Regions from separate parts of the Peribacillus sp. FSL E2-0218 genome, predicted to be linked through region 3. Evidence: riboswitches for the same ligand, from Rfam matches in the RefSeq annotation. Region 3 holds a riboswitch; each other region holds the start of a gene.

Region 1 (6,253 bases), 1.8 Mb from region 3:
GGATACCTGATCGTAGTCAATAGTTTTTCCTTTAAGAAAGGTAGGAAGAAAGCGGAAACTTCACGCAAGTATTGGAGGTATTCCACTTTAATCACGTCTTTGCCAGCCGTTGTCCATAATGGCTTATCACGGGAGGTTATTTGAACGGTTTCTGGAAAGGTATACTGGCTTATTACGAATTTCTCCCATGTGCATTCTTTTGGATCCAAGTTCAGAAGCCATTGGGAAAATTGGGGCTCGCGCAATTCATTTTCTTCATAAACATGCAAGCATTGAACTTCGATGCATATCGAAGGTTGGATATAAAAAAATTGGGCGTCCTCTCCAGAGGCATTTCGCTTGATTAAATCATGCAGGATCCCTTTATTTTGGGCACTCAGACCATTTTTGACGCTGCCAATTTTCATTACTTTTCCATCCTTGTATACCCCGAGGGAAACGTATCCATTTTCTTTATGCAATGCCGTGATGAAACAGGAAATGTCCTTCCAATTCTTCACTTTAATCCAGGCGGTGGTTCGCTTCCCTTCTTGCCAGGTTCCCCGTATTTCCTTTGCAACCATTCCCTCGCCATCCAAAAGGATTACTTCATTCATCGCGACATTCAAAGAATTGAAGCTCTTAATTATTTGTACTAAAGCTTTATCTGCTGGGTCAGGAGGACTAGGGAGGCCAAGTTCTTTTCCCATCTTCACCATCCATTCCCTGCGCTCTTCCATGGATTGATTTCTGATGTCCTTGCCCTTTATGCGCAGCAGATCGAACGCTATATAACGGCATGGGGAAAAATGAGCATTTTCAGAAATCAATAATGGGTTACGCAGGCGGCCACGCCATTGGATTTGAAAAAAGTCTGCTTTGGCTTGATTCGTCAGCCAGACCAATTCTCCATCCAACTGCAACGGTAGATACGCTTCAAGTTCCATTTCTTTTATGAATGTAACGATTTCCGGGAATAACGTGGATAATTCCTTCTCGTTTCGACTCTTGATGCTTATCGTATCGGAGTCAATCGTTAAGATGGCCCTAAAGCCGTCATATTTGACTTCATAACGCCAATCGTTAGAGACGGGCGCTTCCGGGTAATAAGTGGGCAGCATCGGTTTCATTTTGAAAAACACCTTCCGCAAATAAATGATTAACATTATTTTGCCAAAAAAACAACGGGTTAGAGTTGGCAAATTTTTTTTCGGTTTTTTTTTTACAAAGGGGAATAATAACTGTGTTCTCAAAATTAAAAATAAGTTATGAGGTGACCCATATGCATACAATGTGGAAGGGGAGCATATCATTCGGTTTGGTGAACATTCCGATTAAACTTCATGCGGCTACGGAAGATAAGGATATATCTTTACGGACACTGCACAAGGAATGTCATTCACCAATCAAATATGAAAAAGTGTGTCCGGTTTGCCAGAAAGAAGTGGGTAAAGATGATATTGTCCGCGCTTTCGAATATACAAAAGGAAAGTTTGTCGTTTTGGAGGACAATGAACTGGAACAGCTAAAAAAACAGAATGAAGAAAAAGCAGTGGAAATCGTGGATTTCGTGAAAATAGAAGAAATAGATCCGATCTATTTTAACCGCAGTTATTATATGTCCCCCAATGATGGGGGGATTAAGGCTTATTCCCTTCTAAGACAGGCACTTAAGGAATCCAATAAGGTGGGGATCGCCAAAATCATCATTCGCTCAAAAGAGCAAATGGCAGTCATTCGGGTCGTTGATAATACCCTTGTGATGGAGACGATTCATTATCCGGATGAAGTCCGCTCCGCAGCCGATGTTCCGAACATCCCTGCAAATGATGCGATCGTAAAAAAAGAAATTGATACGGCCGTGCTTTTAATCGATCAATTAACGTCGACTTTTGAACCAACCAAATACACGGATGATTATCGCACCGCTTTACTCGAACTGATTGAATCAAAGAAAACGGGACAGAAGACGATTGCAGCCAAAACGTCGGAACCGGCAGCAAACAATGTAACCGATTTAATGGAGGCGTTGCAAGCTTCCATTGACCGGACGAAGCATGAAGAACCGGAGAAAAGAACCACCCGTAAGAAGGCGGCAACGAAAAAAAAGAAACAAGCATAATACTAAAAAGCCAAGCGGAGTAGGAGTGCGTCGCTTGGCTTTTTATTTGGGTTTTCGTTTAAGTGGAGATCGATGCAGGGCAAAAAAAAAATCGCTCCCTTAAGAGCGACAATGAGGAATTCAATCGTGAAATCAACATATAGGCGAACCGTTGTAGTTTTCGACTATATATTGTGTTCATATTCTATCATATTTAATTCTGAAATAGCAACAAAATTACGATAACTTACTGATGATTTTTTCTGGAATTCCATGATATTTCAACCAATTGAAAGCATGGGAACCGTTTTCGGTTTTTAAGTTTGGGATATTCTCCTATTCGGCTATAGAATCAAATGGATTTTTAGTATAATTTATTCATATAAGGATGGTATATACTAAATGAGGATAGGGAGACGAAGAATGGAAAACAAGAAAATAGTTTCACTTCAAGTCAGTAAGCCCAAACAAGAAACATTTGCGAATGTCAACATTTTTTCTGCCATGAATAAACAAGCAGTGGACACCGTGACTGTAACGAAATCTGGCCTAATGGGTGATGGGGTAGGCAATGAAAAGTTTCATGGAGGCCCTGATCGAGTCGTATGTTTTTATCCCTATGAACACTACGCATTATGGAATGAGAAGTTCAATAAAAGGCTTGATATTCCCGCGTTTGGTGAAAATGTAACCGTTGCAGGGATGACAGAGGATGCTACCTATATTGGTGATATTTATCAAATAGGCGATGCGATCGTCCAAATTAACCAGGGAAGGATCCCATGTTCGACGATTTCCCATTTTAACCGTGAGGCCGGGCTTTCGAAAATAGTTATGAAAACGGGTTTCACTGGTTATTTTGCAAGAGTGATCAAAGAGGGGACCATAAAGAAACAAGATGAAATTTTGTTACTCGAACGCCAGCAGGAAAAAATCACGGTTCAATTCGCAACTGAGGTGATCCTTCATGGACGGGACGGGGAGGAAGGAGCGAGTGCATTACTTGCTGTGGATTCACTCGCGGACGACTGGAAACAAAGGGCCGTAAAGCGCATTCAGGCTGGCAGGACTGAATGAATTGTAGGGAAAATGAAAAAATGCGCGGTAAGGTATTGAAATTAACAGATTATTAAGGTAAATTAAATATAAATAAATTTTAAAATTTTATGAAAATTATATATCGATCTTATCGAGAGAGGTGGAGGGACTGGCCCGACGAAACCTCAGCAACCAGCTTAGGCAAAGGTGCTAAATCCAGCAAGCGGAGCTTGATAGATGAGGAGAATGTTCCAAGAAACCTTCTTCTTTGAGAAGGTTTTTTTTCTTTTCTCTCATACGCTTAGAATATGACAAAAACAGAATTGTTTTTGAGAGAGGGTGTAATAATGAATTTTCGTAAAGAATTGAAAGAAAGAATGCTGGTTGGAGAAGGGGCGATGGGGACTTTATTATACTCCTATGGCATCGATCAATGTTATGAGGAATTAAACTGTACCAATCCAGGTCAAATAGAATCGATCCATCGTGCCTATTTGGAGGCAGGTGCCGACATCCTACAATCGAACACGTATGGTGCCAACTTCAACAAGTTGAAGCGACATGGACTAGAAGATGAGGTAAGCAAGATCAATCGTCAGGGAGTCATCCTTGCCAAAAAAGCGGCAAAAGGCAAGGCCTATGTCTTCGGTACGATCGGGGCCCAGCGGAGTATAAGAAAATCGGATTTAAGCATGGAGGAAATAAAGCGAGGCTTTCGTGAACAACTTTACAGCCTGCTGATGGAAAGCCCGGATGGGATTCTCCTGGAAACCTTTTATGACCTCGAAGAACTGGAAACCGTGCTGGAAATCGTAAAAAAAGAAACGGAACTGCCAATCATCGCAAATGTTTCAATGCATGAATTGGGCAATCTCCAAAATGGGATCCATTTGAATGAAGCCTTTCAAAAACTCGAGCAATTGGGAGCCGATGTCGTCGGCGTGAATTGCCGACTTGGTCCGCACCATATGATTCGTGCCTTGGAAGAAGTGAGCCTGCCAAAGCATGCTTCGATTGCCATCTATCCAAATGCCAGTCTCCCGGATTATGTGGACGGCAGGCTCGTCTATAAGGCAGTGCCTGAATATTTCAGTTCGAGTGCCCTGGACTTACGTAAGCAGGGTGCCACGATCATAGGCGGATGCTGCGGTACGACTCCTCTGCATATTCAAGCTGTGAAGAATGCAGTTGGAAGCCTGGTTCCCGTGAAAGAAAAATTAACGAAACCCCGTGAAATAGAAATAATGGAGATCAGTGATAGAGAAGGAGAACTTCCTCTATATGAAAAGGCCAAAACAGAAAGGACGATCCTTGTTGAACTCGATCCACCGAAGAAGCTGGGAATAGAAACTTTCATGGTCGGGGCGAAGGCTTTGAAAAGTGCAGGGGTCGATTCGATTACATTAGCGGATAATTCACTTGCTTCCCCGAGGATATCGAATGAAGCGTTGGCAAATCTACTGAAAGATCAATTGAATGTGAAACCAATGGTACATATAACATGTCGTGACCGTAATTTAATCGGCCTGCAATCCCATTTAATGGGCCTGCAGACGGTAGGCTTGAATGAGATATTGATCATTACCGGCGATCCATCCAAGATCGGGGACTTCCCTGGAGCCACTTCGGTTTATGATTTATCCTCCTTTGACTTGATAAGCATGGTCAAACAATTTAATGAAGGCCTTTCCTATTCGGGTCAAAGCTTGGGCCAACGGGCAAATTTCAAAATTGCCGCCGCATTTAATCCCAATGTGAAGTACTTGGATAAAGCGGTGCAGCGTATGGAAAAGAAAATTGCCTGTGGTGCTCATTCCTTTTTGACACAGCCCATTTATTCAGTCCAACAGATGGAAGAAGTTCATGAAGCGACCAAACATTTGGAAACGCCGATTTTTATCGGTATCATGCCCTTGACAAGCACGCGGAATGCCGAATTCATCCACAACGAAATCCCAGGCATCAAATTGCCTGACAATGTCAGGAGAGCGATGGCATTAGCCGGGGATGATCCTGTAAAGGCAAGGATAGAAGGCGTGAGCATTGCAAGGGAGCTAGTGGACGCAGCAAGGGATAAATTCAAGGGAATCTATTTAATCACCCCATTCCTTCGTTATGAAATGACAGCCGAACTTACCAAATATATAAGGAAAGCCGATAGTAAACAAACATCAGAGGTGGCAGTGCATGAATAAAAAAGCGATACAAGAACAGTTGGATTCCAAAATTCTCCTGCTTGATGGAGCGATGGGAACCATGCTTCAGGCAGAGAATTTGACGGCAGCGGATTTCGGAGGCGAGCAGTTCGAGGGATGCAATGAATATTTATCGCTGACGCAGCCGGAACTCATCCAATCCATCCACGAAACTTATTTGGCAGCAGGTGCAGATATCATCGAGACAAATACTTTTGGTGCGACAAGCATCGTTCTTGATGAATACCAAATAAGCACGATTGCATACAAACTTAATAAAATTTCCGCAGAGCTTGCCGTCAACGCTTGTGAAAAGTATTCAAAGGGTAGCTGGCCAAGATATGTAGCAGGCTCGATGGGGCCCACGACAAAAACCCTATCGGTTACAGGAGGAACGACTTTCGATGTTTTAACCGACTCTTACGAAGAGCAGGCACTCGGCCTCTTGGACGGCGGTGTCGACCTTTTATTGGTGGAAACGTGTCAGGACATGCTTAATGTCAAGGCGGCCTTTTCTGGAATAAAAGCCGCCTTCGCCAAAATCGGAAAAGAAGTCCCGGTGATGATATCCGGTACGATCGAACCGATGGGCACTACACTTGCCGGCCAGTCGATAGAAGCTTTCTATTTATCGGTCGAACATATGAAACCTATTGCTGTCGGCTTGAATTGTGCGACAGGACCGGAGTTCATGATCGATCATATCCGGACGCTTGCAGAGATTTCAAATAGTGCCATCAGCTGTTACCCGAATGCCGGCCTTCCGGATGAGGAGGGACATTATCATGAGTCACCGGTTTCCCTTGCGGAGAAAATGAAGCAATTTGCCGAAAAAGGCTGGGTCAATATCATCGGAGGGTGCTGCGGTACGACACCTGAGCACATAAGGGAGCTTTCCAAGGCGCTCTCCGGCCTGCAGCCCCGCGTAAAGGCTGAATCT
Region 2 (6,253 bases), 1.8 Mb from region 3:
CATCGTTATCTGGACCAAGGTATACCGTAAATTCGCTTCCAAATATAATCATATCATCCGGGAGCGGATTAGTGATATCAATGGGATGATCAACGAATCCATTTCCGGAATGAGCATCATCCAGGCATTTGGACGTGAAAAGGAAACGAAGCAATCGTTTGAGGATTTGAACCGGGAGCATTATTCCTATCAAAATAAAATGTTGCATTTAAATTCATTGACGGGCGGGAATTTGATCGGAGTCATTAAGGTTTCGGCATTAATCGCATTCGTCTGGTATTTCGGTGGGATATCCATGACAGCGAGCTCGGCGATTTCCTTAGGGGTGATGTATGCGATTGTCGATTTGATCAGCCGCCTGCTCCATCCACTTCATGGCATCGTCAATCAATTCGCCAGCCTCGAACAGGCGCTCGTTGCAGGAGAACGGACATTCAGCTTATTGGATGAGCAGGGGGTGGCTGTCCGTGATGAAAGCAGAGCCAGATACAAAGGAAATGTAGATTTCGAACACGTTTCTTTCGGTTATAAGGAAAATGAATATGTGTTAAAAGACATTACCTTTTCGGCTAAACAAGGGGAAACTGTCGCCTTGGTGGGTCACACAGGTTCAGGAAAAAGCTCGATCATGAATTTATTGTTCCGTTTTTATGACAGCAGTGAAGGGAAAATCAAAATAGATGGAAAGGATATTTTGGATATTCCGCATCAAACCCTTAGGGAGCATATGGGAATCGTCCTTCAAGATCCTTATTTGTTCACGGGCACCATCGCTTCCAATATCAGCCTCGATCATGATGGCATCACGAGGGAAATGGTCGAAAAGGCATTAAAGGATGTGGGCGGGGACAAAGTGCTGAAGCATCTTCCTTTAGGACTGGATGAACCGGTAATCGAAAAAGGCGGAACACTGTCTTCCGGACAGCGTCAGCTAATCTCCTTCGCCAGAGCCCTGGCATTCAATCCAGCGATTTTAATTTTGGATGAGGCAACGGCAAGCATCGATACCGAAACAGAGGCGATTATCCAGCAGGGGATGGAAGTGCTGAAAAAAGGCAGAACGACCTTCATCATTGCCCATAGACTTTCCACGATCAAAAATGCCGATCAAATCCTCGTCCTCGATAAAGGGCGGATTGCCGAGAAGGGGACACACGAGGAGCTAATGGGATTGCAAGGGAAATATTATCAAATGTATGAACTGCAGGTTGGTCCCCATAAAGGGATGGCAGGATGAAGTAATCATTAACGAATGTACAAATAATAATGAGTGTGCCAATTTGGCACACTCAAGCATATCACTTGATAATAGTAATCATTACGTTTAAGATATAGTTATCCTAACAATGAGGTGATAATAGTGAAACAAAATATTCATCCTGATTATCAACAAGTAGTATTTATGGATACGAACAGCGGATATAAATTTTTGACGGGTTCAACGAAAAAGTCGAACGAAACAATCGAGTGGGAAGACGGTCAAACGTATCCATTATTAAAAGTGGAGATAAGCTCAGATACGCATCCTTTTTATACAGGAAAGCAAAAGTTCGCTGAAAAAGGCGGAAGAGTCGATCGCTTTCTTGAAAAATATAATATGAAGAAATGATAGCAGGACCATCGAGCGATCGATGGTCCTTATCCATTGTTATGGAATGAAATAAAAGGTGCCCCATTGAAATATGGGGGAGCGACCTTTCATCATTTTGCAGCTAGAACTTCCCCTTTGGCGATATTGATTAGTGCAGCATCGAAGTCCTTGATTAGATCATCCGGATTTTCAAGTCCCACGGAGAGACGTAGCAGGCTGTTGGTGATGCCCCGTTTACCCCTTTCATCAGCAGGCATCGCAGCATGTGACATTTTAGCGGGATAGGATAATATCGATTCCACCGCGCCTAGGCTTACGGCAAAGACAGGGAGTTCAACGGTGTTCACGAACGAACGGAAAATTTCCTCGCTTGCCAATTCAAAGGAAAGGACCGCTCCCGCCCCAAGCGATTGACCTTTCTGGATGGCATGCTGGGGATGATCCGCAAGTCCAGGATAATAAACCTTTTTCACCAAGTGATGATTCTTCAAGTAGGCGGCCATTTTTTCAGCCCCTTTTTGGGAGTGATCCATTCTTACGGACAAGGTTTTCAGCCCCCTCATCACAAGCCAGGCGTCCTGAACACCAAGAACGGCCCCGAAGGAGTTTTGGAGGGCACCGAGCCTTTGCGCCAATATAGGGTCCTTTACCACTGCAAGCCCAGCTACTACATCACTATGCCCGGACAAGAACTTCGTCGCACTATGAAGGACAACATCAGCGCCAATTGTTAAAGGCTTTTGCAGCGCTGGCGTCAAGAATGTATTATCGACAAAGCTTAAGGCACCAATTTTTTTTGCGATATCACATACGGCGGAAATATCGGTCACTTTCAGCAATGGGTTTGAAGGCGTTTCGATGTAAATGGCCCTCGTATTTGGCTTAACGGCCGCTTCGATGCTTTCGAGGTCCGTCATATCAACGAAAGTATGTTCAATTTTGAAACGGGTCAGGACTGTGGTCACCATCCTGAACGTTCCCCCGTACACATCTTCGGAAATGATGATATGGTCCCCGGCAGATAACAGCAGAAAAGCTGTTGAAATGGCCGCCATACCTGAGGAAAAGGCGAAGCCATGTGTGCCTTCTTCAAGTTCGGCAATGATTTCTTCCAACGCCTCGCGAGTCGGGTTCCCGCTTCGGCTGTAATCATATTTGCCGAATTGATCGATATCGGATTGATGGAAAGTGGAGGCGTGCTGAATCGGAACGCTCACACCGCCAGTCGTTGCATCGAATTTATGTTGATTATGAAGCAATTTGGTTTCAAAGCTAAAATCATGATCTGTCATCGGAGGGCCTCCCTTTTTACATGCGCGAATGCTTGCTGCAAGTCGGAAATCAAATCTCCGCTGTCTTCGATACCTACGGAAAAGCGGAGGAGGCGATTACAAACCCCGTTCGCCGTCCTGACCTCAAGAGGTATATCGGCATGTGTTTGTGTGGCCGGGTACGTGATGAAGCTTTCAACACCGCCAAGGCTTTCCGCAAACGAAATCAGGGAGAGCGATTGTAAAAATGGGTTGACAGCGTCTTCATCGATGATCCGGAATGAAATCATGCCGCCTCTTCCGGGATACAATACGTCCGATACACAATCATGCTCCGACAAGTAATCTACAAGTATTTTCGCATTCTTTTCATGGCGTTCCATCCGAAGTGCAAGAGTTTTCATTCCGCGCATCAACAACCATGAATCAAAGGGGCTCAACACAGCTCCTGTGCCATTATGATGGAAGGCTAGTGATTCGCATAATTCCGCGCCGCTAGCCACGATCAGTCCGGCGAGTACATCGTTATGGCCGCCGAGATACTTGGTTGCGCTGTGAATCACGATATCGGCGCCAAGCAGGATGGGCTGTTGAATGAGAGGCGTGTAAAAAGTATTATCGACGATCAGCAATACATTGAATCGTTTGGCCAATGCGGCAATGGCGCCAATATCCGTTTGCTGCATAAGGGGATTAGTGGGAGTTTCGATGAAGATGGCTTTCGTGTGAGGAGTGATGGCATTCTCGATATCCTCCAAACAACATGTGTTTACATAGTCACACTTCAATCCCCATTTCTTAAAGCCTTGTTCCAAGAGACGATATGTACCGCCATAAAGGTCTTCGCTGACAATCCAAGCATCCCCCGATTTGAAAAGCGCCAGTATCGTAGAAATGGCGGCCATCCCCGAGCTGCAGGCATAACCTTGATCGCCTTTTTCGAGATCGGCGATCGAACGTTCCAATAGTTGGCGTGTGGGATTACCTGTCCTTGTATAATCGAAGCCAGTCGATTGGCCAATCCCTTCGTGACGAAAGGCTGTCGAGAAGTAGACGGGAGGATTGACCGTTCCTGTCGCCGTTTCACTGCGATTTCCTAATTGAGCAAGATATGTTTCGGTTTTGTACATAATTTTCACTGCTCCTTTGCGTAATAAAAATAAAAAAAAGTCTTCTTTAAGAAGAAGACTTTGATTAAATGGGGACGAGTCATTCTTCTTATCTTCCAAGTTCAAAAACTTGTGGAATTAGCACCTTTTCATTCGTTGGAACAAATGAAGGTTGCTGAGGTGTCATCGGGCCATTCCCTCTACCTCTCTCGATAAGAGTTTAGATTATTCAATTTCTTTTGAATTTACTATATATACAAAATACTGTCAAGGAGAATTTGGTAAGGGATTGCATGGATGTCCCTATTGAAACCCAGCGTGGCAACGTTTTACGTTAATAAAAAAAACTGGAAATGTAGGCGAAGTAGCCTTCAAGTGAAACCTGAATGATCCCTTTAGAAAAAAGAGCACGCTTGACCGGTTTTTTTTGCTTTAAAATAATAATGTTTGTACAATGGATGGAGAGAAAGAATATTACGACATTATTCATTTATTAATACATAAGATCTTCGATGAATAGTGCAACCATAGGAGGAGAACACATGGAATACAGAATCGAACGAGATACGATGGGTGAAGTGAAAGTGCCTGCTGATAAATATTGGGGAGCACAGACCGAGAGAAGCCGGAACAATTTCAAAATCGGTAACGAAAGAATGCCGATTGAATTGGTGCGTGCGTTTGCATACGTTAAGCAGGCTGCAGCGAAGGTGAACTATGATCTTGGTGATTTATCGGAAGTGAAAAAGAATGCCATCGTCAAGATATGCGGTGAGATCCTCGAAGGTACGCTTGATGAACATTTCCCGCTTGTTGTCTGGCAAACGGGGAGCGGCACGCAAAGTAATATGAACGTGAATGAAGTGGTCGCTAACAAAGGAAATGAATGGTTAAAAGAAATAGGGGAATCCGTTGCCCTGCATCCGAATGATGACGTTAACAAAGCCCAAAGCTCCAATGATACATTCCCTACTGCCATGCATATTGCGGCCTTCATGGAAGTTGCTGAAAAGCTGGTCCCTGCCATCAAAGTACTAAGAGATACATTCGATGCAAAAGAAAAAGAATTTTGGGATGTCGTGAAAATTGGCCGTACACATCTTCAAGATGCAACCCCGTTAACTTTAGGACAAGAAATATCCGGTTGGAAAGCGATGCTTGATAAAGACCTGGAGATGATTGAGGAAAGCAGCCAAAAATTATTGAACCTAGCGCTGGGCGGAACGGCTGTTGGAACCGGAATCAATACAAAAAAAGAATTCCCTGGACTTTCCGCAAAACAAATCGCTGCGGATACAGGACATCCTTTTGTCACATCGGATAATAAGTTCCATGCCCTGACAAGCCATAATGAAATCGTGTACGCCCATGGCGCACTGAAAGCCTTGGCAGCGGATTTAATGAAAATTGCCAACGATGTCAGATGGCTGGCAAGTGGCCCAAGAAGCGGAATTGGTGAAATTGCCATCCCGGAAAATGAACCAGGAAGCTCCATCATGCCAGGGAAGGTGAATCCAACCCAAAGTGAAGCGCTTACCATGATTGCAACACAAATTGTCGGTAACGATGCCACGATTGGTTTTGCAGCCAGCCAAGGGAACTTCGAATTGAACGTATTCAAACCGGTCATCATCTACAACTTCCTGCAAACGGTTAAATTATTGACGGACGGCATTCATTCCTTCAACGATAACTGTGCAGTCGGCATCACTGCCAATGAAGATAAAATCAAAGAAAATGTAGATCGTTCGCTAATGCTTGTTACGGCGTTGAACCCGCACATAGGTTATGAAAAAGCGGCCAAAATTGCCAAAACTGCATTCAAGGACAACTCAACCCTTAAAGAAGCGGCGTTGAAATTGGAATTCCTGACGGAAGATGAATTCAATGCATGGGTCGACCCAGCTAACATGGTCAATAAATAATAGCAGAAGAATGCCCTCCCGCTGGTTTCTTTGGGGAGGGTGTTTCAATGTGTTAAAATCATCCTATCAACAAATACTAAGGATCAAAGGCTGGAAAAGGAGGAAACACAATGTCTTTATGCCCGCTTTGCAACGGTCTGAGAAAAATCCATGTGAATTGCCCCGAATGCGGCAATGATCTTGACGATAAAGGGAAATTCATGGATTACGCTGATGAATACAGTGCTTATATGGATATCGATACACTTAAGCTAAATGACGGCTACCCCCAATCCTTACAAAAAGGCCAATGTCCACACCTTATGAAATGCCCTGAATGCGGACATGATGAAGTGGTATTGGTTCAGGAATAGGAGA
Region 3 (6,253 bases):
AAATATATGTTTCCATGGTCAATGCCCTCCTTTAAATTAACTAGCGATATTCCTGCTTTCCAATTCATGCGCCTGCTTTTTTCCAAAAACATATGCTAGTGCCAATAGTATCACGCTTACTCCCAAAACAGACCAAAACCCTACTGTTATATCCCCCAAAAAGAAGGCTTTATAACAAACGGCACCAAGTGAACCTCCAACGATCGGTCCAACGACCGGAATCCACGAGTAGCCCCAATTCGAGTTTCCTTTACCCGGTATCGGCAGCAAAAAGTGCGCGATGCGCGGTCCCAGATCCCGGGCCGGATTGATCGCATATCCTGTCGTGCCCCCAAGGGACATCCCGATCACGACGATCAATAGGCCGACAGCGAATGGGTTCAAACCTTCCGTGAAATTATTGGCCCCGATGAATAATAAGCCAAGGATAAGGATGAATGTCCCGATCATTTCACTTAATAGATTGGAAAATGTATGCGGGATGGCAGGAGCCGTGGCGAACACACCAAGCTTCGCACCTGGATCCTCAGTAGCCTTCCAGTGTGGCAAATAATGAAAGAATACGAGGGCTGCCCCCAGGATCGCTCCTATCAGTTGAGCAGCGATATAAACCGGCACATCACTCCAAGGAAACTTTCCAATGATGGCGAATCCGATTGTAACGGCCGGATTCAAGTGGGCACCGCTTATCGAGCCTACTGCAAAAATGCCCATCGTAACCGCCAGTCCCCATGCAATCGTAATAACGATCCATCCCGCGTCTTTAGCATAGGAACCCTTCAAACTTGAACCTGCCCCGATACCTGCACCGAATACTATCAAAATCATCGTGCCTACCAATTCTCCCCAAAATGGTGTCATGAATAAAACCTCTCCCCTAATGAATTGTAAATCTTTGACAACAAATAAAAGGAGATTCACAGCAGAACCATCCTCATAAAAAACATGAATGGCTCTGTTGTGAATCTCCTAGTCTCCGTCACATATATTAACTTGTAATTTACAATATACTAGGTTGTGAAAACGCTGTCAAACACTTTGTGAAAAATCAATCTATTATTTTTGCATTTTTTTCTTTCATGCCCGAACGGTTCAAATGATATCCCATAACTCGGTTTTGGAAGTGGTAATGGCCGATGCGCCTGCCTCTAGGGCGTTCAAGACTTCATCCGAAGTCCGGATAAGACCTCCTGCAAAAATCGGTGTTTGTAACCGCTCCTTCACTTCTTTTATCATCCAGGGCATGGCCCCCGGCAAAACCTCAATGTAATCTGGCTTGGTTTTCTGCACCAGCTTGTAGCTTTTCTCCAGCGCATGTGTATCTATTAAAAAAATTCGCTGGATGGCAATGACACCCTTTTGCTTCGCTTTCAGAATAACGCTTGTTTTGGTGGAAATCAGCCCAAAGGGATTATATTCCTGACAAATGAATTCCGCCGCGTATTCATCACTTCTGATGCCATGGATCAAATCGACATGGTAAATCATTTTCTTATTATGCTGCTTTGCCATCATACTGACATTTTTCAATTGAGAGATATGAAGATCAAGAAATACCCCTATTTCATACGGGCTATCCAGGAATCTTTCGAAATCTTTCATGCTTGCCGAGGCAGGCAAAATCTTCTGATCCATTCATTTCCCCCCCTTATCTTCCGGAAAAAATCCAAACTTTCAGGAACTTAGTATATTTTAAAGAACTTGATTTATCAAACACATTTTTCTACCCCCGATAAATGGACGCGCGCGAAAATGTATGTACCCGTCATAAGGAAAGGGTCATTTTCAATCCGCCATCGACCAGCTCACAAGATTGGATCGTGCCTATCGGGATTTTCCTGACGATGTTCCAGGCATTCATATTCATTTTGATCCTTCTGTTATCATATTCAAATATGGGCGGTCTGTTAAAAAGCTTTTGATTTATGAAATCCCGATCTATTGGCTTCAACTCGATCAATTCGAATGTTATCGTTCTTTTTTCCGTATGGACCGGCTTTAATGCCATTCGGAATGATACCTTTTTCTTGAACATCATTTTCTTCACTTCGGTCGTTCCCCAAAGGACAATATGCTCTGGCGTAATCTCGACTTGGATATCATGTTCATATAATCGCGTTTTTATCATTCTCTCCAGCATGGCTGCCCTTAGCGTGATCGGCAATCCCTTCCCAAAAATAGTCGATGCATCGAATGCACTCACCCTGCTCCCATCCCTTCCTACCTATTTCCTCACAATATGGAACATCGGTTATAGCATATGTGAGGTCGGATTTCTTGTTCATTGCATCAGGCCTCCCAATAATCGCTATATTCTAAATGTTTCGGTTTCAGACCTTGACCTTTGGAACAACTCCCTGTATAGTCGTAAGTAATTTAATAGACAACTCTTATCAAGAGAGGTGGAGGGACTGGCCCTTTGATACCTCAGCAACAGACTTTCGATGTACTGTGCTAATTCCAGAAGTGTAAAAGCTTGAAGATAAGAAGAGTACATGACCTTGTTGCCTACCCCTCTTCTTATCTTTAAGAAGAGGTTTTTTATTTTGGCCGTTTTCGCCTATTTTGTTGCTATTCACCAAGTCATGCCGTGTGGTTGATTGCCTTTTCAACGCTCGTATTAAAAACAACAATCCTTACGAAACGTGCCTTTATTTTATACAGGGAAAGAAGGAATGCAACATGTCAATCACTTTAACAAAGGCCCCCTTCAGGGCGGATCACGTCGGAAGTTTATTAAGACCGGATCGTATCCATCAGGCCAGAAAGCAATTTAAGGAAGGCGCCCTCTCTGCTGAGAGACTCCGCGAGGTTGAAACCGAAGAAATTAAACGGATCGTCGATAAGCAAATCGAAGTCGGCTTGGAGGTCGTGACCGACGGGGAATTCAGACGCACATGGTGGCACTTCGACTTCCTTGAGCATTTAAATGGCATCGAGGGGTACGTGACTGAAAAAGGACTCACATTCGATGGTGTCGAAACCGAGCGATACAACGTTCGCAATATCGGGAAGGTTTCATTCAACCCTAAGCACCCCTTCCTTAACGATTTTATCGAATTGAACAAAATCGTCGGCGGGCGTGCCGTCGCCAAACAAACGATTCCCAGCCCCAATCAATTATTTGCTGCCGGGGTTCATAATGAAGACATCTACCCTGATATGGAGGATTATGCAAATGATATCATCCAAACGTACCAGGATGCTTTAAAAGCCTTTTATGAGGCAGGTGTGCGTTACCTTCAACTGGATGATGTATACATTGCCAGACTTTCAGCTCCTGATTTCCAGTTCAAGGATGGAAAATATACGCGCGAACAATTAATCGATTTGGCTTTGCGTGTCATCAATGGATCATTGGAAGGCAAACCAGACGATTTGATCATCACGACACATCTATGCCGCGGAAACTACCAGTCGACCTGGGCATTCGAAGGCAGCTATGCCCGCATAGCCCCGACATTATTGGCAAAAGAAAAAGTGGATGGATTCTTCCTCGAATATGACGATAATCGCTCTGGCGATTTCAAGCCATTGGAACACATCCCTACTGGCGGGGCGAAGGTCGTACTTGGAGTCGTCACGTCAAAAAATGGAGAAATCGAAGACAAGGAAGCCATCAAGGCCCGCATTAAAGAAGCCGCTCAGTTCGTTCCGCTCGAGCAATTATGCTTAAGCCCTCAATGCGGATTCGCTTCCACCCATCATGGCAACAAGCTTACGGAAGAACAACAATGGGAAAAGCTGAAATTCGTCGTTGAAGTAGCAAAAGAAGTGTGGGGATGATTCATCCCGAAAAGGCCATTCCCCTTATTGGGAAATGGCCTTTTCGGTGCATCTGCTATTGGGGGGCATTTTCTTTTATACGTGAAACAAGCTCCTCGAGCCATTCGGCTGTATGCTGTGCCCGGCTGTATGAATGCTCCTTAATGAATTTATATCCCAAATATTGATCAGATTCCTCATCAACCGGCTGGTCAAAACTTAAATATGTTTCCCATGCCAATCGATGCTCTTCAATTTTGCGCTCTAAGATCGCTATTACTTTTTCGCTATCCACATGCTTAATATTCGTGAGAGCAATGTACATATCCGTGATTTGGGAGGCTTTTTCGAACGTTTGATAAATCCGTTTTACCAATTCTCCCCTTCCCTTTTCCGTAATTTGATAGACATGTTTATCTGGCCGATTCTCTTCCTTTATCGTTTCGACCGGCTCGATAAACCGATTGGCAGCCAGCTTGTCAAAATGGTAATACAATTTACTTTCGGTAATTCCGGTAAATTTATCAATTGGAATCGGTTCGGATAATCGCTTTTTCAACATATATGGATAGCTTTTTTCTTCAGCTAAAATACCCAGGATATAAATTTGGATCGACACGGTTAAAACTCCCTTCAATCGTCACCTGTCTTTATTTTATCAAACTAAAGCCTTCATTTCAGCTGCAAGGCGATCCGTCTCTTCCGTCTTTAGCGGTAATTCCTTATGGCGCACTGCCACGATCATGATATTGATGAGCAACGCAGCTGCCCCCACCATCAACATCATTACGTGAGCATGTAACGGATCTCCACCACCATACATGATCGCGAAGTCCGCTTGTATCGAATAATACATGGGGGAAATATAGCTTAGCCACTGATATGGTGCATACATCATTTCCCGTGTGATTGCAGCCCCATTGGCAATGGTTTGCATAAGTAGGATTGGCATATTCAAGATCATGCCCCCTTCCCCGACCAACAGGATGAAGATGGATGTAAATTGCCAGCATGCATAATAGCCAAGTGCATGATGTCCCCATAATGTAAAGAATGTTTCAAGTCCATGTCCTTGTACGGCATAGGTGATTCCTAGACCTACTGCCGGTGCTACGACCGCAATCAGAAGCGCCGCAAGCTGCATGTAGCCAAACAGCCTCCACTTGCCTGCCTTCCCTTTGCTTTCATTGAACGCGGCCCCTAATTGCATCGCCCCAATCATTGCTCCTACATATGCCGCCATCGTTAAGAACATCGGCGCCATCCCATTATGCATGCCTGCTGGGATTTCATTGATTTTCACAGTGTTTGCACTAAATTGATGCTGCATCGCTGAGGCCATTTCCTTCGCTTGTTCTTCCGGAACGTTTAAATTCATTAATAGGCCTTTCGCATATTGAACTGAAAACTGTTCATTTAACGTCGACTCGATTTCCGTTACAACAGAATTCATTGTAGACGTGACGATCGTTGGCCCGGCTTCATTGATTGTAAAATCGATGCTTGATGCCCCTTTGCCACTCTCGACATTTTCGGAAAAAGATTTCGGAATATGAACAACTAATTTCACATCATTCTTATCCAATTTTTTTAATGCCTGTTTATTCGTTAAATCCGTTTTTATATCTTCGAAAGGAAGCTTTTCCCCTAATTGGGCTGCAATCGTCGCACCAATTTCGCCTGTATCCTCATTAACGATTGCAACTGGCAATTGATCGATATTCGCTGGCATTGCCGAATAGCCAGGCATAAATGAGCCAAGCATTGCGATTTGATAAAAAATCCCCATAAAGATGGCTCCTATAGCTCCTCTAGTCTTCAAAAATTCTATAAATTTCATATAAACCATCCTATGCTTTAATTTTAGTACTTTAATTAAAGTGCTTTTTTTATTATACATTTTTCCTCTTGAAATACAACCCATAATTATTATCCTCGTTATTCATTTTTTTCGTAGTTCGGATGAATGACCAAGGCTTCAAGCGGAAATTGGCGGATGGTAACGTAAGGGGGAAAATACATTCAAAAAAAAAAAAAAGAACGAGCATCATGCACGTCCTTGTCCTACTTGCAGCTATCTTCATTTTCGATTTTCTTCACGAATATGTCATCCGTCACCTTGTCCTCCAGCTTATTCCGTAAGGCCAATTCGGCAGCCTTTCCATCACTGGGCGACCCGTCTGAAAAATACATCGGAAATAAAGAGAAAAACATGATGTAGAAAGAGAAATAGATGAATTGATACCATATTACCGAGCTTTCCAAAATATTTTGGTACACCAGGCTATATACGGTAAGCATACTGACCAGATTAAAAATCGATCCACCTAAATAAATGAGCATATTCGTCAAGCGATTATCATGTTTCAGTCCCTTAAACTCGCTTGCTCCATTCCAAAAATAATATTTCCGTACCTCTTATTCAATAAGGAGAATAGCTTATTGCCGCAACCGATCACAATTTTCTTTTCAGCCAAAAATCGTAACG

What was found. Region 3 has a riboswitch for S-adenosylmethionine ahead of MHI53_RS22365 (5-methyltetrahydropteroyltriglutamate--homocysteine S-methyltransferase). Riboswitches for the same ligand answer to the same signal wherever they lie in the genome.
Region 1: it holds a riboswitch for S-adenosylmethionine, as region 3 does, so the genes downstream of both, MHI53_RS13570 (bifunctional homocysteine S-methyltransferase/methylenetetrahydrofolate reductase) here and MHI53_RS22365 (5-methyltetrahydropteroyltriglutamate--homocysteine S-methyltransferase) in region 3, are expected to answer to the same signal.
Region 2: it holds a riboswitch for S-adenosylmethionine, as region 3 does, so the genes downstream of both, MHI53_RS05825 (methionine biosynthesis PLP-dependent protein) here and MHI53_RS22365 (5-methyltetrahydropteroyltriglutamate--homocysteine S-methyltransferase) in region 3, are expected to answer to the same signal.

What each region holds. Positions count from the first base shown of each region.
Region 1 covers NZ_CP150304.1:2,834,374-2,840,626, reverse strand. The annotation lists gene ligD (DNA ligase D) at 1-1,109, opposite strand, end outside; gene MHI53_RS13580 (Ku protein) at 1,262-2,101, shown strand; gene MHI53_RS13575 (MOSC domain-containing protein) at 2,504-3,157, shown strand; SAM riboswitch class I at 3,264-3,362, shown strand; gene MHI53_RS13570 (bifunctional homocysteine S-methyltransferase/methylenetetrahydrofolate reductase) at 3,466-5,313, shown strand; gene metH (methionine synthase) at 5,306-6,253, shown strand, end outside.
Region 2 covers NZ_CP150304.1:1,217,467-1,223,719, forward strand. The annotation lists gene MHI53_RS05810 (ABC transporter ATP-binding protein) at 1-1,237, shown strand, start outside; gene MHI53_RS05815 (type B 50S ribosomal protein L31) at 1,361-1,609, shown strand; gene metC (cystathionine beta-lyase) at 1,702-2,883, opposite strand; gene MHI53_RS05825 (methionine biosynthesis PLP-dependent protein) at 2,880-3,992, opposite strand; SAM riboswitch class I at 4,078-4,190, opposite strand; gene fumC (class II fumarate hydratase) at 4,514-5,896, shown strand; gene MHI53_RS05835 (hypothetical protein) at 6,007-6,249, shown strand.
Region 3 covers NZ_CP150304.1:4,619,540-4,625,792, forward strand. The annotation lists gene glpK (glycerol kinase GlpK) at 1-16, opposite strand, end outside; gene MHI53_RS22350 (MIP/aquaporin family protein) at 37-861, opposite strand; gene MHI53_RS22355 (glycerol-3-phosphate responsive antiterminator) at 1,093-1,635, opposite strand; gene MHI53_RS22360 (hypothetical protein) at 1,766-2,203, opposite strand; SAM riboswitch class I at 2,388-2,489, shown strand; gene MHI53_RS22365 (5-methyltetrahydropteroyltriglutamate--homocysteine S-methyltransferase) at 2,683-3,786, shown strand; gene MHI53_RS22370 (PadR family transcriptional regulator) at 3,842-4,384, opposite strand; gene MHI53_RS22375 (ABC transporter permease) at 4,424-5,605, opposite strand; gene MHI53_RS22380 (hypothetical protein) at 5,830-6,117, opposite strand.